Regions from separate parts of the Rhizobium sp. TRM96647 genome, predicted to be linked through region 1. Evidence: predicted binding sites of a transcription regulator. Region 1 holds the regulator's gene; the other holds the start of a gene.

What was found. The regulator LexA, encoded in region 1, represses DNA repair genes until DNA is damaged. The targets are predictions, from matches to a motif close to TGTTCNNNNTGTGTTCNG.
Region 2: a site for LexA is predicted at 3,039-3,056, ahead of dnaE (DNA polymerase III subunit alpha). Genes of this name have one in related genera too.

What each region holds. Positions count from the first base shown of each region.
Region 1 covers NZ_JAOXHF010000007.1:297,695-309,019, reverse strand. Annotated here, with positions in the region: gene OCK02_RS15630 (sulfite exporter TauE/SafE family protein) at 5-805, shown strand; gene OCK02_RS15625 (DNA polymerase III subunit delta') at 823-1,860, opposite strand; gene tmk (dTMP kinase) at 1,857-2,537, opposite strand; gene OCK02_RS15615 (D-alanyl-D-alanine carboxypeptidase family protein) at 2,678-3,838, opposite strand; gene OCK02_RS15610 (septal ring lytic transglycosylase RlpA family protein) at 4,189-5,196, opposite strand; gene OCK02_RS15605 (DUF992 domain-containing protein) at 5,713-6,246, shown strand; tRNA gene OCK02_RS15600 (tRNA-Ser) at 6,407-6,496, opposite strand; gene lexA (transcriptional repressor LexA) at 6,740-7,450, shown strand; gene OCK02_RS15590 (ComEC/Rec2 family competence protein) at 7,444-10,014, opposite strand; gene gltA (citrate synthase) at 10,317-11,325, shown strand, end outside.
Region 2 covers NZ_JAOXHF010000008.1:186,380-197,704, forward strand. Annotated here, with positions in the region: gene dnaE (DNA polymerase III subunit alpha) at 1-2,758, opposite strand, end outside; gene OCK02_RS16590 (FG-GAP repeat protein) at 3,176-3,757, shown strand; gene OCK02_RS16595 (ABC transporter ATP-binding protein) at 3,820-4,506, opposite strand; gene OCK02_RS16600 (lipoprotein-releasing ABC transporter permease subunit) at 4,516-5,823, opposite strand; gene proS (proline--tRNA ligase) at 6,033-7,361, opposite strand; gene OCK02_RS16610 (DUF1467 family protein) at 7,973-8,242, opposite strand; gene mce (methylmalonyl-CoA epimerase) at 8,408-8,812, opposite strand; gene OCK02_RS16620 (ribonuclease J) at 8,916-10,583, opposite strand; gene OCK02_RS16625 (biotin--[acetyl-CoA-carboxylase] ligase) at 10,601-11,325, opposite strand, start outside.

The sequences.
Region 1 (11,325 bases):
CTGTTTGGACTTCTTCAGCACGTTCAATCCCCTGTTCTCCGTTTCAGGCTTCTTCGTGGGCCTGCTTGTCGGCGTTACCGGGGTTGGCGGCGGATCGCTGATGACGCCGCTTCTGGTCCTTCTTTTCGGCGTCCACCCCGTCACCGCCGTCGGCACGGACCTCCTCTATGCGGCGGTCACCAAGGGCGCAGGCACCTTCGTCCATGGTCGCAACAGGACGATCGACTGGAAAGTCGTGGCCAGGCTTGCGGCCGGCAGCCTCCCGGCGGCAGCGGTGACGCTCTGGTTCGTGTCCGGCATCGACCGCCACGACATCGCCGCTGTCGCGACCATCACGATTGCGCTCGGCTACATGCTGATCCTGACGGCCGTGCTCCTGATCTTCCGCCGCCGCATCATCGAGAAGATCCGTCACCTGATGCGCGACCGGCGGCCGGTGCAGCCTTCTACCGTCGCGATCCTCACCGTCTGTCTCGGGCTGACGCTCGGCGTGCTGGTGACGCTGACCTCGGTCGGTGCGGGGGCGCTGGGCGTGACCGTCCTTTTGGCGCTCTATCCGGGTCTGAACGTGCGCAACATCGTCGGCTCCGACATCGTCCATGCCGTTCCCCTGACGCTCGTCGCCGGCCTCGGCTACTGGAGCATCGGCGAGGTCGACTGGGCCATGCTGGCGACGCTGCTGGTCGGCTCCATCCCGGGCATCATGATCGGCAGCCACCTCTCCCCTCGCCTGCCCGACCGCATCGTCAGCGCGATGCTGGCCGTCACCCTTGCCCTGGTCGGCACCAAGCTCGTCTTTTCCTGAGGGACGATCGGTCGGCCTCAGCCGCCCATCTGACCTGCGATCTCGTCGAGGATCTCGATGACCGTCTGCTTGCGGTCGAGATTGTAGCCTGCGGCAATCGCGATCTTTTCAGTGAGCGCCGAGGACAGCCGCGCCAGCCGATCGGCCGCCGCGATGTCGCCGCCGACGGCCGCAGCCCGGGCGCGTGTCACCACATGGTCGTTCGCCTGCCCACAGAAGAAGTCGTAGAGCGTGTCGCCGTCCTTGGCCGCCAGCACGTCGGCGAGTTTGTGCACGTCCTTGCGCGGCGCACCGCCACCCTGGGCGACGATCGCCTGGAATGCCTCCAGGATGTCGAAGCCACCGTAGTTGATGAGCTTCAGCGCCGTCGACACGCTGCCGCCGGCAGCCTGAAGAAGCCGATCCGATCGGGACGGCGGCAAGGCGACGCCGAGGCTGCCCAGCGCCTGCTCCAGGTCCGGATCCGAAAGCGGCGCAAGGGTCAGCGGCAGGCAGCGCGAACGGATGGTCGGCAGGAGCTTGCCCGGAGCATGGGTGAGCACGAGGAACATTGCGTTGCGCGGCGGTTCCTCCAGGATCTTGAGGATGGCGTTGGCGGCATTCCGGTTCAGGTCGTCGGCGGGATCGACGATGACGATCCGCCAGTTGCCGCTTCCCGAGGTCTGGGCGAAGAATTTTCCGGCGCGGCGGACCTCGTCCACAGTGATCGCAGCGCGCATCCGCCCCGTCTTCTCATCCACCGGCCGGGAGAGATGCAGGAGATTGTGCGAGGCGCCCGAGGCGATCTGCCGTCCGAGCGCCGAAAGCGGATCGGGATCGGCGATCGTTTCCGGGGCCGAAAGCGGGTCGGGATGGGTGAGGACATGGTGGGCGAAGCGGAAGGCCAGCGTCGCCTTGCCGATGCCCTCCGGCCCCTCGATCAGGATCGCATGGTGCCCCTTGCCGGAGCGATAGGACTGCGCGAGGAAGGCTTCCGCCGCCGCATGGCCGAAAAGATGCGCCTGCTCCGCCGGTGCCGTCGCGCCGTCCAGCAGGCCCGGATGCTCGGTGCTCACGTCGCATCCTCCGGATGGGCAAGGCGGCTGCGCCGGCCGAACGGCAGCAGCGGCTCGACGATCGAAAGGATCTGGCGGGCGATATCCTCGCGCGGTTGCGAAGCGTCGATGACGCGGCACCGCAGCGGCTCGCGCTCGGCAAGATCGAGAAAGGCCTCGCGACGCTTCTCGTGCGTCTCCAGTTCCTCCTTCTCGAACCGGTCCGGGGCATTGTCCACCGGCCCGGCCGAACGCTGGCGGGCCCGCTCCAGGCCGATTGCGGCCGGCAGGTCGAGGATCAGCGTGCAATCCGGCATGACGCCGTTGACGGCGACCTGCTGCAGCCGTTCGATGAACTCCGCCTCGAGGTTGCCGGTGATGCCCTGGTAGACCCGCGACGAATCGACGAAGCGATCGCAAAGCACGACCCCGCCCCGGCGCAGCGCCGGCCGGATCAGTTCCTCGACATGGTCGCTGCGGGCAGCGGCAAACAGCAACGCCTCCATGCGGGTGCCGAAATGCTCCGCGGCTCCCGACAGGATGACATGGCGGACCGCCTCGGCGCCTGCCGAGCCACCCGGCTCCCGGGTCACGAGCACCTCCTGCCCGCGCTCCTGCAGCGCCTGCGCCAGCAAGCGGATCTGGGTCGACTTCCCCGCCCCCTCACCGCCCTCGAACGTTATGAACAAACCGGCCAAACCGACCTCTTCCCACTCCGGCGCACCGGCATCGTCCGGCCCTTCGGGACCGATTCCGCCCACTACTAGCGCATATCCTTCAAAACCGAAAACGCATTCGCGGGGATGCCGGCACGGCACCGCCGCCCGCGCAACCGGCCTCAAAGCCAGAAGAACAGCAGTTCCTGGAGCGCATCGAGCGCACGGCTGGAGAGTGTTCCGACCTCGACGCTTGCCGCCGTCTGCAGCGGCACCTCTCGCAGGAAGCGGTCGCCGTTCCAGATCCGCAATACGCCGACCTGTTGGCCCGGCGCGACCGGCGCCTGCAGCGGCCAGGCATAGACCACGCGCGCCGACAGCCGCTCCTTGTTGTCGACCGGCAGCAGGACCTCGACATCGCCGGGCGTTACCAGCGGGACGGTGTGGACGCTGCCGCCATAGACGCTGGCCTCCGCAATGGTGTCGCCGGCCTTGAAGAGCGTCTTCGACCCGAACGCCGTCATGCCCCAGTCGATCATCCGCCGGGCCTCGTCGATCCGCTCCTTCTCGCTGGCAATCCCGGCCAGCGCCAGATACAACCGGCGGCCGTCGCGCTGCACCGACGCCAGAAGGCCGTAGCCGCTGTCCTCGGCAAAGCCGAGCACCAGCCCGTCGACGCCGATGTTCATGCCGACCAGCGGGTTCCGGTTGCGCTGCCGGATCTTGTTCCACTCGAATTCCGGCTCGGAATAGTAGCGGTAGTATTCCGGATAGGTGTCCCTCAGATGGCGCCCGAGTGTCACGAGATCCTGCATGCTGACCTTGTTGCCCGGGTCCGGCAGGCCGGTGGCGTTGGCAAAGTGCGATTGCGAAAGCCCCAGCGCCCTCGCCTCCTCGTTCATCCGTGCGGCAAAGGCTGCCTCCGAGCCGGCCATGCCTTCGGCCAGGATGATGCAGGCATCATTGGCGGCCTGCACGGCGACGCCGCGGATCAGGTCCTGCACCGAAACCTGCGACTTCAACGCTGCGAACATCGTCGCCGTGCGCGACGGCGCCCCGCCGGTCCGCCAGGCGTGTTCGGACACCGAATAGGTCGTCTCGAGCGCGATCTCGCCCGCCCGCAACGCCTTGAAGACGACGGCCAGCGTCATCGCCTTGGCCAGCGAAGCTGACGTGACCGGCTCGCCTTCCTTGCGCGAAAAGAGGATCGTCCCCGTCCCGGAATCGATCAGGTAGGCCTGCCTGGCCTTGGTATCGAAGGCACCGGAGAGCTGTGACTGTGACCAGGCGGTCGATGTCAGGATCAGCGAGAGGACGAGGACGGCGATCGATCGGAAGGACATGGAGACTCCGGCATTTGTCCTAAAGTCCTACACATCCATCCGTTCGGCAAGCAACCGTCCGGGCGTTTGTCTCACGGGATTTATACCAACCTGCAGTGATATTGACCGATTGCGTGGGACCGCCTGCGGTCATCCGGCGAGGAGCATACCGCAGAGCGATGCCTCAGCATCGGTCGAGGATTGCGACGCTGCCGGTGGCCGACAGACGGCCCACCCGGAGGGCCGGGCGCTTTTGGACTGCGGACGGCGTCGAAAATCCTCGCCGGACCGAGAGGTCCGACTGCGGTTTCCTCCTGGCCGCAGGCCAAAATCGCTCCGGCGCAATCGGTCAATATCAGTGCAGGTTGGTATTAGTCGCTGCCGGAGAGCAGCACGAGCGAGCCGTCCTGACGCAGGACGGCATCGAAGGCCTCGACCGATCCGCCGGCGGCCGGGGTTTCGGCATAGGCGGCCGCAAAGCTCGCCCCGTCTCCATGGCGCGGCACGAAATCCGGACGTTCGCCGGGGATCGGGCCGATCTCCGGCAACATGGCGAACCCGTCCATCGCGGAAAACGCCGCACTGGCCGGCGCCTGCTCCGCCAGCGCCGTCATGGCCGAACCCGCCTCGCCCGCGCTTGCCCGCTCGGCAAAGGTCGGGATCGCCGGCAGGCTGTCCGCCATCGGTGCCGCCGAGGCGACCATCACGCCGGTCGCAATCTGGCCGCCCGGATCGACCGCGGGAACGCGCGATCCCTTCGGCACGTAGGAAGCCATCAGATAGGGCATGTCGTGGCCGTCGAGCCGGGCCTTGCCGACATACTGGACACGAACCTTGGCGGTTCCCTTGCCCTTGACGTCCAGCATCTCCGCCGTCTTGGAGGACACGTCGATGATCCGGCCATGCGAATAGGGCCCGCGGTCGTTTACCCGCACGATGACGGAGGTGCCGTTCTCGAGATTGGTGACGCGGGCATAGCTCGGCAGCGGGAAGGTCGGATGGGCGGCGGAGAGATGGTACTTGTCGTAGATTTCGCCATTGGCCGTCTTGCGGCCGTGGAAGGCAGAGCCATACCAGGAGGCGAGCCCGACCTTGTCGTAGTCAGGATCCTCCTGCGGCTTGTACCACTTGCCGCGCACCTTGTAGGGCTTGCCGACCTGATAGCGTCCGCCCCCCTTGGGGACCGCCTGCCCTTCCTGGACGACGCGCGGGCTGGCCTTCACGCCGTATTCGGACTCGGCGAAATATTCCTTGCTCCGACCCGCCTTCTTCGCCGTCTCGCTCGTTGTGTTGCAGCTCGCCAGGCCGGCGCAGACGACCGGAATGGCGACGAGCCGGAAAGCAGTGCGCGCGCCCGCCGAGAAGAAACCGAAATTCATATGTCCCACGCCGCTCGTGTCCCTGACGCCACCGTTCGCGATCGTCTGTCCTGCGATCGCCCCCTCGATAGCGCTCCGTTCAAAACATAATATTAATCATGACCTCAAAATGGCGAAAATGCGGTTCTCCCCGCGCGGAAACGGCGCAACAGAAGAACTAAACTTCCGCATGGTTAATGAAGGGATAATTCAGGGGCGCCCTGCCACCTCTCCTTCCTTCTACTTCATGGCCGGCCGAACCATGCCGGCAAGGTCTTTACGATCCACTTCGAAGTCCCGCGGATAGACGCACCGCTGCCACCCGATATCTGGTTTTCCGGCAACGATCCGAGGATTGTTGATGGCGGAAGGGCAAGCTGCCTATGCCGTTGAATCGCCTCATTGAAGGCCGAACCCATGGGCCGACGGATTCGTCATTGTGGAACCTCGGCAACGGACAGGTGTTCCTGAAGGCCAACCGAGCGACCACGAGAAGGAGGGCGCGTCGATGAGCGCGCCCGAAACAGGAGAAAGCATATGAAAAAGACCTTTGCCATTGCAGTGATGACCACGGCAGTCGCGGCGTCCGGCCTGACGGCCGCCCGTGCCGCCGACATGGTGCCCGCACCGGAAGCGCCTGTGGTCGCCCGCTCGGAGGCGCGCGACGGCGTCCGCATCGGCTATCTCGACTGCCGGATCGGCGGCGGCGCCGGCTATGTGCTCGGCTCCGCCAAGGAAGTCGATTGCGCCTTCGTCACCACGATGGGCAGCGAACCGGTCGATCACTACCAGGGCCAGATCCGCAAGCTCGGCGTCGACCTCGGCTTCACCACGCAGGGCCGCCTCGTCTGGGCGGTGCTCGCGCCGACCGCCGGCTACCACCAGGGCTCGCTCGGCGGCGTCTACCAGGGCGCCACGGCGGAAGCGACCGTCGGCGCCGGCGTCGGCGCCAACATCCTCGTCGGCGGCACCTCCGGCTCCATCCACCTGCAGACCGTCAGCCTGACCGGCCAGATCGGCCTCAACATCGCAGCGACCGGCACGTCGATGACGCTGAACTCGGTCAACTGACACCCATGTTCCCGGGCGCCCTGCCATCCCGGCGGGGCGTCTACCTCCGCCTCGCGCCTCGCTATTCAGCCATCAGGGAAGCCCGGACGTTTGCGCCACAGACGTTCCGAGATGAAGACTGAAGAGCAAGCGGGAGACAAGGAATGAATTTTGCGGCAGATGGCGGAAGAGGTGGGATTCGAACCCACGGTACGGTTTCCCGCACGCCGGTTTTCAAGACCGGTTCCTTAAACCACTCGGACACTCTTCCAACAAGCTGCGCAACCATATCCTGCTGCATCAGCCGTCTTGTGCACCCGCGCCGGGGCACGGCGCTTTATAGCCGTTCATGGCAGGCCGTCAACGTGTTCAGTCGCATCCGGCACAGGTCAACCCGTGCCCTTGGCAGCCCACATTCATTGCCGACCTTCACGGAATTTTAGCCACTTGCGGAACACAAATGGAACAGATAGTGTTTGTTCCGTATTTGTTTCACGATTCTGGGTGACGAGCCATGCTGACCCGCAAGCAACAGGAACTGCTTCTGTTCATCCACGAGCGGATGAAGGAAACGGGGATACCGCCGTCATTCGACGAGATGAAGGATGCGCTCGACCTGGCGTCGAAATCCGGCATCCATCGGCTCATCACCGCGCTCGAGGAGCGCGGCTTCATCCGCAGGCTGCCCAATCGCGCCCGCGCGCTCGAGGTCATCAAGCTGCCGGAGGCCTATTCGCCGAGCCTCAAGGCGCGGCGCGGCTTCTCGCCATCGGTGATCGAGGGCAGCCTCGGCAAGGAAAAGCCTGCGCCGGAACGGCCGCAGGCTCCGGCGTCCGAGAGCTCGGTCGCCGTGCCGGTGATGGGCCGGATCGCTGCCGGCGTGCCGATTTCCGCCATCCAGAACAACACCCACGATATCTCCGTGCCGGCGGAAATGCTGGGCGGCGGCGAGCACTATGCGCTGGAGGTCAGGGGTGATTCGATGATCGAGGCGGGCATTCTCGACGGCGACACGGTGATCATCCGCAATGCCGGGACGGCCAACCCCGGCGACATTGTCGTGGCCCTCGTCGACGACGAGGAGGCAACGCTGAAGCGCTTCCGCCGCAAGGGCGCCTCGATCGCGCTGGAGGCTGCCAACCCGGCCTACGAGACCCGGATTTTCGGCCCCGACCGCGTCAAGATCCAGGGCAAGCTGGTCGGGCTCATTCGTCGCTATCATTGAGCTTCGGCATCGTCTTCCGGATCCTGGAAGCGGTCATCCCGGAAACTGTCTGTGCGCCAGTCGTAGAGGCGATGCCGGTTCCAGGGGCGATGAAGCTGGACGACCGCCTGCGTTGTGATGATGCCGTGCCCTGTCGCGACGGTATCGTTTGCCGGTGCCATCTCCAGGGCGCCGGTGAGGCGAAGGCTGTGTGCACTGATCAACCGGGCTCCGCTGGCGCAGCCGCCCTCGCGGCGATGGCGGGGGGCGACGACGATATCGGCACTGTCGCACGCGGCTCCCAGATGGGCCGGATCCTCCAGCCAGACCACCCGCCAGTCCGCAGCGGTGACGCCGACGCACCACGCCTGCCGGCGGCAGGCGAATCGCTTCTGCCGGGCGGCCAGGGTGAAGTCCGCGGCGAGTGCTTCCTTCGCGGCGCCGGTGTTGACATGATACGTCCCGGTTCCCTGCGAGACGGAAGATAAGACCGGACGGGGCAGCGCTGCATGCGACGGGGCCGCTTGTCCGTCACCCGCACGCCCGGCCGTGCCCCTTCGCCGTTCGGTCGTTGACCGCGCCGGGCTTCCCCGATCGCTCTCCCCGCCGCCCAGCATCAACGGCGCCATATGGTCCTCGAAGCGCAGGGCATAGCGCCACTGGTCGTAGATAAAACCGGGCGGCCGCCTGCGATTGGTGGCGGCCGTGCGACCGTCGACGAGCGCCACCAGCGCGCCGTCTTCGGAGACCAGCAACTGCGGTGCGGGCCGTGCCGGCGCAAGGGCCGCCACGGCGACGCCGGCGGCAAGGGGCAGGACGGCGAGCGCGGCGAGCCGCGTCCTGAACAGGCAGGCGAGCCCTCCGCCCGCAGCCAGAAGCGCGAAGGCAAGCGGCGAAAGGCGGCCGGTGACGATCTCGCCGCCCCATCCCGAGACCCAGTTCGCCATGACGATCATGGCTTCGATGCCTTTGCACATGATCGTCAGCGCAAGCCCTTCGAGCCCCAGCGGCATCAGCAGCATGGCGATCACCCCCATCGGCATGACGACAAAGGAGATGACCGGCATGGCCAGGAGATTGCCGGCAAGGCCGTAGGCCGGGATCCGGTGGAAATGGCCGAGGGAATAGACCAGCGTTGCCAGCCCGCCGATGACCGACGACAGGAGGAGCCCGGCCGTAAAGCCGGACGCGTGCTGCATCAGCCGCAGTCCGCCGGCGGACGGCCCCGTGCGGGAGACACCGCGGTCCCGCCATGCCGCATAGCCGGCCACCAGCCCGAGCGTCGCCGCATAGGACATCTGGAAGCCCGGTCCGGTAACGGCAGAGGGCGTGACAGCCAGCAGGACGATCGCCGACAGGGCGATGTTGCGCAGGCTGATGGCGGTGCGGTCGACCAGTACGGCCACAAGCATGACGACGATCATCAGCCAGGAGCGGACCGCCGACACGGCGCCGCCGGAAATCAGGATGTAGAGGGTCACGGTCACCAGCCCGCCGGCGGCTGCGAATTTCTTGATCGGGTATCGTTCCGCCGCCCCCGGCAGCAGCGACAGGGCCAGCCGCGCACCGACGAGAAACGTGCCGGCGGCCAGCACCATGTTCAGGCCGGAGATCGCCAGCACATGCGCGAGCCCTGCCCGGCGCAGCGCCTCGACCGTATCCGGGCTGATCCCCCGCTGCTCGGCCGTGACGAGGGCGGCCGCGATGGCACCCGCGTCGCCGCCGATCTGGTCGCGGATCCGTGCCGTCAGCGCGCCGCGCCACGCCGCGACGGTCTCGCGCGCATGCGCAAGCCAGGAGACGTCACTGGCCGCCTCACTCAGCACGACCGCGGCAGGTTTGCCATAGAAGTAGCCGATCGCGCCGGTGCCGGCGAAGTAGGCGTCAAAGGCGAAGTCGTTCAATCCCGGCAGGGCTGCGCCCGAGGGCGGGCTGAGGCGGGCGCGGCCCGAAATCCCGCCTCCGACCGCGATCGGCGCATGCGGGCTGCGCGCCACGAGGTTGACCACGTCCGGCGGCCGGCGCAGGGCTGGTTCGCGGGTGGCAAGGACGGCGACGCGGTAGCGCATCCGCCCGCGCTCGTCGGCCTCGCCGTAAAGTACCCTTCCGGTGATCGTCGTCGTCACCGGCTGGTCGAAGATCGCTGTCGACAACCGCGCCGTCTCGACGGCCGCGAGCGTCATCCCGGCGACGAACAGGAAGGCCGTGCGCGCCGCCACGGCAAGGAGACCGCTGCGATGCCGGGTCCAAAAGGCAAGGATCGCGCTCGCGGCGAGCAGGGCCGCGAGCAACAGCGGCGGCAGGTCGCGGGGAAGCGCGTACCATGCCCAGACCCCTGCCCCGAGCACGACGGGCACGAACAGGAACGGCGTCCCGTGGTCGCGCTCGCTCTGCCAGGCCGTCGCGAAAGACGCGCTTGCGAGCGTGAGGTTCCGGGACAGCCGCAGGGCCAGCGTTCGCCGGAAAACACCCCTTGGAAGCGTCGGAAAAGCCCTGGCAAACGTGGTCGCAGCCGGTGACGCCACGGAGGCTGTCTCCGGCACTGCGACACGGTGCTCGACCTCGCTGGCAGTCCCCCTTCCCATATGAACGATCCCGGCGGCAGACACCCCGATATTGCAACTTACGATTTTGCAAGGCAATCCCGATTCCGTGCCCGCATGACCGTCGTTTCCGGAAAGAATGCGCCCTCCATAATTATTCCGCCTCACCCATAAGTTGCTTGCAACTGGCGCGGAAGAGTAGATATTGCGATCCGGAATGTCGGATTTTGCATTGCACAACCATGCCTTTCGTCTTGCTTGGCAGGGCGTCGCAAATGGGTTAGCAAAGCGGCACCGCCGAGTTCGGGCACGCCCAGTGCCCTCATAAATCAATGGAGGTCCTCATGACGGGAAAGAGCGCGGACGTCACGATCAGTGACAAGACGGTGGAGTTGCCACTGCGAACGGGGACCATCGGGCCTTCGGTCATGGATATCGGCACGCTCTACAAGCAGACCGGCGCTTTCACCTACGACCCCGGCTTCACGTCCACGGCCTCCTGCGAATCCAAGATCACCTATATCGACGGTGACGAAGGCGTGTTGCTGCACCGCGGCTACCCCATCGAGCAACTGGCCGAGCACGGCGATTTTCTCGAGGTCTGCTACCTGCTGCTCTACGGCGAACTGCCCACCAAGGCGCAGAAGGACGACTTCGACTACCGCGTCACCCATCACACGATGGTGCACGAGCAGATGTCGCGCTTCTTCACCGGCTTCCGCCGCGATGCGCATCCGATGGCTGTAATGTGCGGTTGCGTCGGCGCGCTGTCGGCCTTCTATCACGACAGCACCGACATCACCGATCCGCACCAGCGCATGGTTGCATCGCTGCGCATGATCGCCAAGATGCCGACGATCGCCGCCATGGCCTACAAGTACCATATCGGCCAGCCCTTCGTTTATCCGAAGAACGATCTCGACTACGCCTCGAACTTCCTGCGCATGTGCTTCGCCGTGCCTTGCGAGGAATACGTCGTCAATCCGGTCCTGGCGCGCGCCATGGACCGCATCTTCATCCTGCACGCCGATCACGAGCAGAACGCGTCCACCTCGACGGTCCGCCTCGCCGGTTCGTCGGGCGCCAACCCGTTCGCCTGCATCGCCGCGGGCATCGCTTGCCTGTGGGGCCCCGCCCATGGCGGCGCCAACGAGGCAGCGCTCAACATGCTGGCCGAGATCGGTTCGGTCGAACGCATCCCGGAATACGTCGCCCGCGCCAAGGACAAGAACGATCCGTTCCGCCTGATGGGCTTCGGCCACCGCGTCTACAAGAACTACGATCCGCGCGCGCGCATCATGCAGAAGACGACGCACGAGGTTCTGGGCGAGCTCGGCATCAAGGACGACCCAA
Region 2 (11,325 bases), on a different contig from region 1:
GGTCGAGGCCGGCGATCAGGGCTGCGCGGTCGTGGCCGAAGCCATCGAAGGCGCCGGCGCAGATCAGGCTTTCGAAGGTGCGGCGGTTGACGAGCTTCGGGTCGATCCTGAGGCAGAAATCCTCCAGGCTCTCAAACGGCCGGTCGCCGCGCACCTCGACGATATGGTGGACCGCGGCCTCGCCGACGCCCTTGATGGCGGCGAGCGCGTAATAGATCTTCTTCTCGCCGGTCTCGAAATGGGCATAGGAGGTCTGAATCGACGGCGGAACGACGGTGATGCCGAGCCGACCGGCGTCCTGGCGGAAATCGTTCAGCTTGTCGGAGTTGGCCATGTCGTAGGTCATCGACGCGGCGAGGAACTCGACCGGATAATGCGCCTTCAGATAGGCCGTCTGGTAGGAGACGATGGCGTAGGCGGCCGCGTGGCTCTTGTTGAAGCCGTAGTTGGCGAACTTGGCGAGCAGTTCGAAGATGTTCTTCGCCTGCGGCTTGGAGACCCCGTTCTTGACGGCGCCATCGACAAAGCGCTCGCTCTGCTGGTCCATCTCGGCCTTGATCTTCTTGCCCATGGCGCGGCGCAGAAGGTCGGCTTCCCCGAGCGAATATCCGGACAGTACCTGGGCGATCTGCATCACCTGTTCCTGGTAGACGATGACACCCTGCGTTTCCTTCAGCAGGTAGTCGATGGAGGGATGGACCGATTCGATCTCCTCCTCCCCGTGCTTGCGGGCGTTGTAGGTCGGGATGTTCTCCATCGGGCCCGGACGGTAGAGCGCGACGAGCGCGATGATGTCCTCGATGCAGTCGGGCCGCATGCCGATCAGCGCCTTGCGCATGCCGGCACTTTCCACCTGGAACACGCCCACCGTCTCGCCGCGCGAGAGCATCTCGTAGGTGAGCCGGTCGTCGAGCGGCAGGCTCTCCAGCGCGACCTCGATGTCGCGCTTGCGGATGAAGTCGACTGCGGTCTTCAGCACCGTCAGCGTCTTCAGGCCGAGGAAGTCGAACTTCACCAGCCCCGCCTGCTCGACCCATTTCATGTTGAACTGGGTCACCGGCATGTCGGAGCGCGGATCGCGGTACATCGGCACCAGTTGCGACAGCGGCCTGTCGCCGATGACGATGCCGGCGGCATGGGTCGAAGCGTGGCGGTAGAGGCCCTCGATCTTCTGGGCGATATCGAGCAGGCGGCCGACGACCGGCTCCTTTTCCGCCTCCTCCAGAAGCTTCGGCTCCTCCTCGATCGCCTTGGAGAGCGGCGTCGGATTGGCCGGGTTGTTCGGCACCAGCTTGCAGATCTTGTCGACCTGGCCGTAGGGCATCTCGAGCACGCGGCCGACGTCGCGCAAGGCCGCGCGCGCCTGCAGCGAACCGAAGGTGATGATCTGCGCCACCTGCTCGCGGCCGTACTTGCGCTGGACGTAGCGGATCACTTCCTCGCGGCGGTCCTGGCAGAAATCGATGTCGAAGTCCGGCATCGAGACGCGCTCGGGATTGAGGAAGCGCTCGAACAGCAGCGAGAAGCGGAGCGGATCGACGTCGGTGATCGTCAGCGCATAGGCGACGAGCGAACCCGCCCCCGAACCACGCCCCGGCCCGACCGGGATGTTCTGCTGCTTGGCCCACTTGATGAAGTCGGCGACGATCAGGAAGTAGCCCGGAAACTTCATCCGCTCGATTACGCCCAGCTCGAAATCCAGCCGTTCGCGGTAGTCCTGTTCGCTGTAGCCCGGCGACAGGCCGAGTGCGGCCATGCGCCCTTCGAGCCCTTCGACGGCCTGGCGGCGCAATTCCGCCGCCTCGGCGCGCTCGGCCTCCTCCGCGTCGTCGGTGGCGCCGGTGAAGCGCGGCAGGATAGGCGCGCGCGTCTTCAGGACGAAGGAGCAGCGCTTCGCGATCTCGACGGTGTTCTCCAGCGCTTCCGGCAGATCGGCGAACAGCGCCGCCATGGCCGAACGGCTCTTCAGGTAGTGGTCGGGCGAAAGCCGGAAACGGTTGTCGTCCGACACCATCGCATTGTGGGCGACCGCCATCAGGGCGTCATGCGCCTCATATTCCTCCGGCGTCGGAAAGAACGGCTCGTTCGTCGCCACCAGCGGCAGATCGTGCCGATAGGCCAGATCGATCATCCGTCGCTCGTGCTTGCGGTCATAGTCCGCGTGCCGCTGCAGTTCGACATAGAGCCGGTCGCCGAACAGGCGCTTCAGTTCCAGAAGCCGCGCCTCGGCGGCCGCCGGCTGGCCCGCGGAAAGCGCCATGTCGACCGGGCCGGACGAGGCGCCGGTCAGCGCTATCAGGCCGTCCGTCCCCTCCTCCAGCCACGAGCGCATGAGGTGCACCGAATGGCCGCTGCCCTCGCCGCCGAGATAGGCGCGGCTGACGAGATCCATCAGGCGGGCATAGCCGGCGTCGGTCGCGACCAGGATGACGATCGACGGCAGTTTGGCCAGCGCCTGCGACGGACCGCGACGCTCGCCCTCGCCCTCGTCTTCCATGTCGATCGACAGTTGGCAGCCGATCAGCGGCTGGATGCCGTCGCCCACGGCCTTCTGGGAGAATTCGAGCGCGGCAAACAGGTTGTTGGTGTCGGTGATCGCAATCGCCGGCTGGCTGTCGGAGACGGCCTTGCCGAGGATCTTCTTGATCGGCAGCGCGCCTTCCAGCAGCGAATAGGCCGAATGGACACGCAGATGGACGAACTGGACGCCGCCCCCCGCCGAATGTCCGCCCGTGTCTCCCGCAACCGCCTGCGCCATCTTTGCCACTCCATTTCAGAGGCGCAAGGATAAGCGGATTCGGGTCGCGGAAGTCCAGTCAAACATTTCCGCCACTCCCCTTATCCCCGCAATGGGTTCCCGCACACTGATGCGAGATCATTGACGCGAGATCATTGCGGATGCGGAGCGATACGGTCGGCGGTCGCGGAGGTTACAGGCCGAGAGCGAGGACGGACAGGCTCGCAACGAACATGGCAATGGAGGTAAAGGCGGCGAGTTCACGCATGAAATCGGTCATTTGACGTCTCCAATCTGTTTATGTTTTTATTTTGTTCTATTTTTGTTCTTGCGTCAACCCCGGATTTTGCAATAGCCGTTCCGGCACGGCGGGCGCGAACGCTGGACTGTCCTCGAGGCATTTCCTATTCTCCGGGCGCACCGAACAGGGAAACGCGCATGACGAGGACCGCACTGCCGCTCGCCCTCGCCGTCCTGCTGCCGGCAGCGGCAACGGCAGGCGACTTCCCCGCCGACCGGATCACGGCGGCGGCGGTCGGAGACTGGAACCGGGATGGGGTGCAGGACCTCGCCGTGATCGCAAGGCCGCCGGATGGCAGCGACGACGACAGCGGCGTCTACATCTATCTCGCCGACGACGGTGCGTCGCGGTTGTCGCTGAAGGCCTCGGCGCCGAACTGGATCTGGGGCAGCAGCACCGTCTACGGACAGGAGGCGGGCGTGGCCGCTCTTGCGAACGGCTCGATCGAGCTCACCTCGCAGAACAGCGCGATCGGGCGCGACCGCTGGGAGCAGCGCGTTACCATTGCCTATCGCGATTCCCGGTTCGTCGTCGCCGGCTACACCTATTCCGCCTACGACACGCTCGATCCGAACCACACCGAAAGCTGCGACCTGAACGTGCTGACCGGCAAGGGAATCGCGAACGGCAAGCCGGTCGCGACCGAGGGCGCGCAGGTCGCATTCGAGGACTGGCGCGACGAGATCGGGCGGAAGGCCTGCGGGCTGGCGCAAGAATAGCCGAATTCGGGCGCGGCGGACCGAACCGGCCGGACCGGACCGCGAAGAGCCGCGACCGCGGCTCACTGCATATCGCGCACCTTGCCGTCCTCGATGGTCACGCGGCGGTCCATCAGCGAGGCGATCTCGTGGTTGTGGGTAGCGATCAGCGCGGCCAGCCCCGACTGGCGCACCAGCGCCTGCAACGCCTCGAACACGTAGCCGGCCGTCTCGGGGTCGAGATTGCCGGTCGGCTCGTCGGCCAGAAGCAGCATCGGCGCATTGGCAACGGCTCGGGCGATCGCCACGCGCTGCTGCTCGCCGCCGGAGAGCTCCGAGGGGCGGTGGTCGCCGCGATGGCCGATGCGCATGTAGTCGAGCAGTTGCCTCGCCCGTTCGCGGGCCTCCGGCTTGGAAAGGCCGGCGATCAGTTGCGGCATCATGATGTTCTCCAGCGCCGAGAACTCCGGCAGGAGATGATGGAACTGGTAGACGAAGCCGATCTCGTTGCGGCGGATCGCCGTGCGCTCCTCGTCGCCCAGCCCGGCGCAGGCATGGCCGTTGACGACGACGTCGCCGGCATCGGGCCGCTCCAGCAGGCCGGCGACGTGCAAGAGCGTCGACTTGCCGGTGCCCGAAGGCGCCACGAGCGCGACGATCTCGCCGCTGCGCAGGGTGAAGTCCGCGCCCTTGAGGATCGACAGCACCGTCTCGCCCTGGCCATAGTGGCGATCGACGCCGGTCAACTTGAGTGCCACGCGCGCGTTCATCGGTCGGTCCTATTCATACCGCAGGGCCTGCACGGGATCGAGCTTGGAGGCGCGCCATGCGGGGAAGATCGTGGCCAGGAAGGACAGCGCCAGCGCCATGACGACGATCGAGACCGTCTCGCCGAAATTCATGTCCGCAGGAAGCTGGCTGAGGAAATAGAGTTCCGGATCGAACAGGGTCTGGCCGGAAAGCCAGGAAAAGAACTGGCGGATCGATTCGACGTTGAGGCAGACGACGACGCCGAGCAGCACGCCGGCGATCGTCCCGACCGTGCCGATCGCGGCCCCGGTCATGAAGAAGATGCGCATGATCGAGCCGGAGCTGGCGCCCATGGTGCGCAGGATGGCGATGTCGCTGCCCTTGTCCTTCACCAGCATGATCAGCCCGGAGATGATGTTCAGCGCGGCGACGAGCACGATCAGCGTCAGGATCATGAACATCACGTTCCGCTCGACCTCGAGCGCGGAGAAGAAGGTGCGGTTCCGCTGGCGCCAGTCGGTGATGTAGATCTGTCGCTCGGCGGCGGCCTCCAGCGGCTGGCGGAGCGCGTCGACCGCATCGGGATTGTCGACGAACAGCTCGATCGACTGCACCAGGCCTTCGGCGTTGAAATAGAGCTGGGCCTCCTCCAGCGGCATGTAGATGATCGTGGCGTCGTATTCCGACATGCCGATCTCGAAGACCGCGGACACGGTGTAGCTCTTGACGCGCGGATTGACGCCGAGCGGGGTCACGTCGCCCTCGGGCGCCACCAGCGTGATCTGGTCGCCGGCGGAAATGCCGAGCTGCTCGGCCATGCGCGCGCCGATCGCAAGGCCGTCGCCGGCGGCAAAACCGACCATGTCGCCGGCCTTGATGTGGTCGGAGACGGTCTTGAGCCTGGTGAAGTCATCGGCGCGGATGCCGCGGACGAGCGCTCCGGTTCCAGCACCGCCGGCGCCGGAGGCGAGCGTCTGGCCCTCCACCAGCGGGATCGCCAGCTTGACGCCCGGCACCTTCGAGAAGCGCTCGGCCAGGTCCGCGTAGTTGTCGAAGGGCCCGTCGATCGGCTGGACGATCATGTGACCGTTGATGCCGAGAATGCGCGAGATCAGTTCGGTGCGAAACCCGTTCATCACTGCCATGACGATGATCAGCGTGGCGACGCCGAGCATGATGCCGATGAAGGAGAAGCCGGCGATGACGGAGATGAACGCTTCCTTGCGCCGCGAGCGGAGGTAGCGCCATGCAACCATGCGTTCGAAGCCGGAAAACGGGCGGCTTGCGGGCGCCGCTTTCGCCTCGACCACGGTGCCCTCGCCCGTCGCTTCCGCCATGATACCTCCGGTCCTGTCGCCACCGAAGCCCGCGCCCGGCGGACGCGATTCGGCAGCATCTCGAATCTGCGCCTGATGCTACTGCATAATCGCCGAAACCGGAATCGATTTGCGGGTAAAATTATGCAGTGGAATTAGGGCGTTACGGTGATGGCGGAATGTTGATTCCGCCCCCGTCGCGCACTTGCCCGGCCCCGGCCCGCCTGACCTCAGCCGGCCGACGTCAGGCGCGCGATCGCGGCGTCGATCGTCAGCGTCTCGCGCTCGCCGGTCTTGCGGTCCTTGACCTCGACCTCGCCGGCTGCGACCGAGCGCGGCCCAACGACGACCTGGAACGGCGCGCCGATCAGGTCTGCGGTGGCGAACTTCGTGCCCGCGCGCTCGTCCTTGTCGTCGAGGAGCACGTCGACGCCCGCCTTCAGAAGCGCGCCGTAGATCGTCTCGCTCGCCGCGTCGCAGGCCGCGTCGCCCGCCTTCATGTTGATCACCACCACCTCGAAGGGAGCGACCGCCTTCGGCCAGATGATGCCGTTCTCGTCGTGCGAGGCCTCGATGATCGCCGGCACGAGCCGGGTCGGGCCGATGCCGTAGGACCCCATATGGACCGCGTGCTCCTTGCCGTCCGGTCCCTGGACCTTGGCGCCCATCGCCTCGGAATACTTCGTGCCGAAATAGAAGATGTGGCCGACCTCGATGCCGCGGGCGGACAGGCGCTCGCCCTCGGGGATCGCTGCGAAAGCGGCCTCGTCGTGCATTTCGGAGGTGGCCGCGTAACGCGACGTCCACTTGTCGAAGATCGCCTTCAGGCCGGCGACGTCGTCGAAATTCGTGTCCTCGCCGGGAATATCGAAGCCGAGGAAATCCTTGTGGCAGTACACTTCGGATTCGCCGGTATCGGCCAGGATGATGAACTCGTGGCTGAGGTTGCCGCCGATCGGGCCGGTATCGGCGCGCATGGGAATCGCGCGCAGGCCGAGGCGCGTGAACGTGCGCAGGTAGGCGGCGAACATGCGGTTATAGGCGTGCTCCGCCCCCTCGCGGTTGAGGTCGAAGGAATAGGCGTCCTTCATCAGGAACTCGCGCGAGCGCATGGTGCCGAAGCGCGGACGGATCTCGTCGCGGAACTTCAGCTGGATATGGTAGAGGTTCAGCGGCAGGTCCTTGTAGGACTTGACGTAGGAGCGGAAGACGTCGGTGATCATCTCCTCGTTGGTCGGGCCGTAGAGCATGGCGCGGTCCTGGCGGTCCTTGATGCGCAGCATCTCCTTGCCATAGGCGTCGTAGCGCCCGCTCTCCTGCCAGAGCTCGGCCGACTGCAGGGTCGGCATGATGAGTTCGACCGCGCCCGAGCGGTTCTGTTCTTCGCGGATAACGGCGTTGACCTTGTCCAGCACGCGCTTGCCGAGCGGCAGCCAGGTATAGATGCCGGCCGACTGCTGCTTGATCATCCCGGCGCGAAGCATCAGCCGATGCGAGACGATTTCCGCCTCCTTGGGATTTTCCTTGAGGATGGGCATGAAGAAGCGGGAAAGACGCATGGCGGGGTTCCAAAGAGACAGGTTTCGCCTAGCCGTGGATTCGGGCGAAATGACGTTGAATTCGGAGCGTTCATAGACGCTTCACCGGCGGAAGTGAACCCGGACGCACCGTGCTTCGACGAAATCGTCCGAATGCCGGATCGCGCGGGAGATCGGGAACGGGGCCCGGAAAGCGGGGGATGACAATAACGTGAATGGCGATTATAAAGTCAACGGAAAAAATTTCTCCAAGTGTAACAAATATGCAAAAAATCAGATGACAACGCCCAACCTTTGAGCTAGTTTCAGGCCACAAAACAGGCAGGAAGTACAAATTCTTGCCAATTTCGCGGTCAAGTCTTGGGAGGATCAGATCTTGGCGCGCCTAGCCGCTGCCACCGGAAACGGGCAAAGATCACGCGATACTTTAAAAACAAGGCTTTCAGCCTTGTTTTTTTTTGCCTTTGGCAATTGCCAGCCTTCCCTTACAGATTTTGTATGACAAATACACGACAGCGGCGATGCGACAAACCTACGCATGGCGGCGCCGTCCCGCCGCTTGACCAATCATCCGCTCGCCCGGCGCCGAAGTGAACGCCAGCGTGCACAAGCTCTTCAGAAAAACGAATGTATCAGTCGAAGTTCGGGAAGAACTGCGGGATGGCGTCGAAGCCGTAGCCGAGTTTCACCGACAGCACATACCAGGCGGCATGGACGGCGGCGGCGGCGAGCGTGGTGACGAGAAGGACGCGCCAGATCCTGAAGCGCGCCGGCGCGCTCTCGACGCTACCCGGGACGACCTCGTTCTCCTCGGCCTGGGTGCGCAGGCCGAACGGCAGCACGGCAAAGAGCGTCACCCACCAGATGATGAAATAGACGGCGAAGAGCGAAAACAGCGTCATGTCCGATACCCGATGGCGCGGGCCCGCGAGCCACTGCGCAAGACTTTGATGGCATAGCACCGGTCACGGCCGATGCGAGGGCGGCGGCCCTTGCCGCGCGACTGCCGCCATGGCTTCTTACCCCCATGGCCGCGGCAATTCAAATCCGCCGGCTGTGGCCTGCGGTCACACCTGTTCCAGTTCGATCAGCGTGCCGAAGAAATCCTTCGGGTGCAGAAACAGGACCGGCTTGCCATGCGCGCCGGTCTTCGGCGTCCCGTCGCCGAGCACCCGAGCGCCGCCGGCAACGAGCCTGTCGCGGGCGGCAAGGATATCGTCCACCTCGTAGCAGATATGGTGCATGCCGCCGGCGGGCGACTTCTCCAGAAAGGCTGCGATCGGCGAGCCCTCGCCCAGCGGTTCGAGCAGTTCGACCTTGGTGTTCGGCAATTCGACGAAGACGACGGTGACGCCGTGTTCCGGCAGTGCCTGCCGAGCACTGACACGGGCGCCGAGCACGTCGCGATAGGATGCCGTCGCCGCGGTCAGGTCCGGCACGGCGATGGCGATGTGATTGACCCGTCCCAGCATTCCCGCCTCCTCCTGCGCGTGCCAGCCTGTTTCCGAAAGATGGTCCGCCTGTCGCCGCCGCCAATGCGCTGCGCGCGCGACGCGCTTCAGCCGCCCGCCGTCGTCATACCCTGGTGACGAAGACGGTGACGACGGGCTTCTTGCCCCAGACCTCGTTCGCCATGGCGCGCACGGCCCGGCGCACCGCCTCGCGGACGGTGCCGAGGTCCTTGCGCCGCGCGCGCGGAATGCTCTCGACCGCGCCGAGAACGGCGTCATAGAGCGTGTCACCCATGTCCTCGCCCTCGTCGTCGAACTGCGGCAGCCCGTAGGGAACGACGTCGGGATCGCCGCGGAAGTCGTAGCGCGCGTCGAGCACGATGTTGACCGCCACGTGGCCGACGAACGAAAGCTTGCGACGGTCGCCGATGCCCATCTCGTCGAAGTCGCCGATCAGGTTGCCGTCCTTGAAGATGCGGCCGAAATGGACCTCGTCGATGATCTCGGGGGCGCCCGGAGCGAGCCGCAGCATCTTGCCGTCGCGCACGCGCGGCACGACCGGGATGCCCGACTGCTCAGCGAGTTCGGCATGGGCGACCAGATGCGCGGCCTCGCCATGCACCGGCACGACCATCTGCGGCCGGGTCCAGGCATACATCTGCTGCAACTCGCTGCGGCGGGGATGGCCGGAGACGTGTACCAGCGCCTCGCTGTCGGTGATGACGTGGATGCCCTGGTCGACCAGGCCGTTCTTGATGTCGTTGATCGCCTTCTCGTTGCCGGGAATGGCGCGCGAGGAGAAGATGATCGTGTCGCCGGCGGTGAAGGCGACGTTGCGCATCTCGTCGCGGGCGATCTTGGCGAGTGCGGCCCGCGGCTCGCCCTGGCTGCCGGTCAGGATGACAACGACCTTGTCGCGCGGGATGTAGCCGAACTCGTCCTCGTCGATGAAGGGCTTGATGCCCTCCATCAGGCCGATGTCGCGCGCCACCGCCGTCACCCGCTTCATCGAGCTTCCGAGCAGCAGCACCTCACGGCCGGCCATCTCGGCGGCCTTGGCGACCGAGCGGATGCGGCCGACATTCGACGAGAAGGTGGTGATGCCGACGCGGCCCTCGGCACTCTCGATGATCTTCGCCAGGCTCTGCGACACCTCTTCCTCCGACGGCGAGACACCGTCGCGCAGCGCATTGGTGCTGTCGCAGACCAGCGCCAGCACGCCCTCGTCGCCGAGCTTGCGGAAGCGCGCCTCGTCGGTGAGCGGCCCGAGCGAGGGCTTGAGGTCGATCTTCCAGTCGCCGGTGTGGATCACCGTGCCGAGCGGCGTCTTGATCGCCAGCGACATCGGCTCGGGGATAGAGTGGTTGACGCCGATACCCTCGATCTCGAACGGACCGAGATTGATCCGGTCGCCCTGCTTGAAGATCGTCACCGGAATCTCGGTGCGGCTGCGCTCGTAATCACGCTTGGCCTCGAGCATGCCGGCGGTGAAGGGCGATGCATAGACAGGCACGTTGAGGCCGGGCCACAGGTCGTTCAGGGCGCCGTAGTGGTCCTCGTGGGCATGGGTGATGACGATGCCCTTCAGGTTCCTGCGTTCCTCGGCGAGGAAGCGGATATCGGGCAGCACGAGGTCCACGCCCGGCAGTTCGGGGCCGGGAAAGGTCACGCCGCAATCGACCATGATCCATTTGCGGTTACCGGGTGTGCCGTAGCCGTAGAGCGCAAGATTCATGCCGATCTCGCCAACCCCGCCAAGCGGCAGGAACACCAGGTCTTCTTGGTTTGCCATATTCTGAAAATTTCCGGTTATTCGAAGAAAACATCGCCGGCTGCGATCAAGCGCACGCCGCCGTCGTCGGTCTGAAGCCTGAGCAGACCACTATCATCAATTCCGGCAAAGCGCCCGGAAATTGATTGGGACGGCAGGTTGACCGTGATCCGTTCGCCGATCCCGCCGGCGACCTTGCGCCAGCGCGCCATGATCTCGCCGATGCCGTTGGCGCTGTCCCAGAGCCTGAGGATATCGGCCATCTCGCGGAAGAGATGGGCGAAGAGCTCCGCCGGCCCAACCGCGCAGCCATAGTCCGTGAGCCGGGCGACGGGATAGAGCCCTGCCTCCGGGGCGACCGCGACGTTGATGCCGCAGCCGATCACGATCGCCTGGCGGCCGTCCGCCAGGGTCTCCGCCTCCACCAGGATGCCGCAGATCTTCTTCTTCTCGATCAGGATGTCGTTCGGCCACTTGATCGCAACCGGCGGGGCCGCGATCGGCATCACAGACGTGATCGAGGCCTGGACGGCAACGGCCACGGCGAGCGGAAGCGAGGCGAGCCGGTCGACGGGGGCCGGATCGATCAGGAGCAGCGAGGCGTAGAGATTGCCGGGCTCCGACGTCCAGGGCCGGCCGCGCCGTCCCCGGCCGCCGGTCTGGCGCGCCGCCGTCACCCATAGACCGGAAAGCGCGCCCTTGCGGGCGCGCTCGAAACACTCCGAATTGGTCGAGACGGTCTCGACCAGCGCTTCGTGCCGGA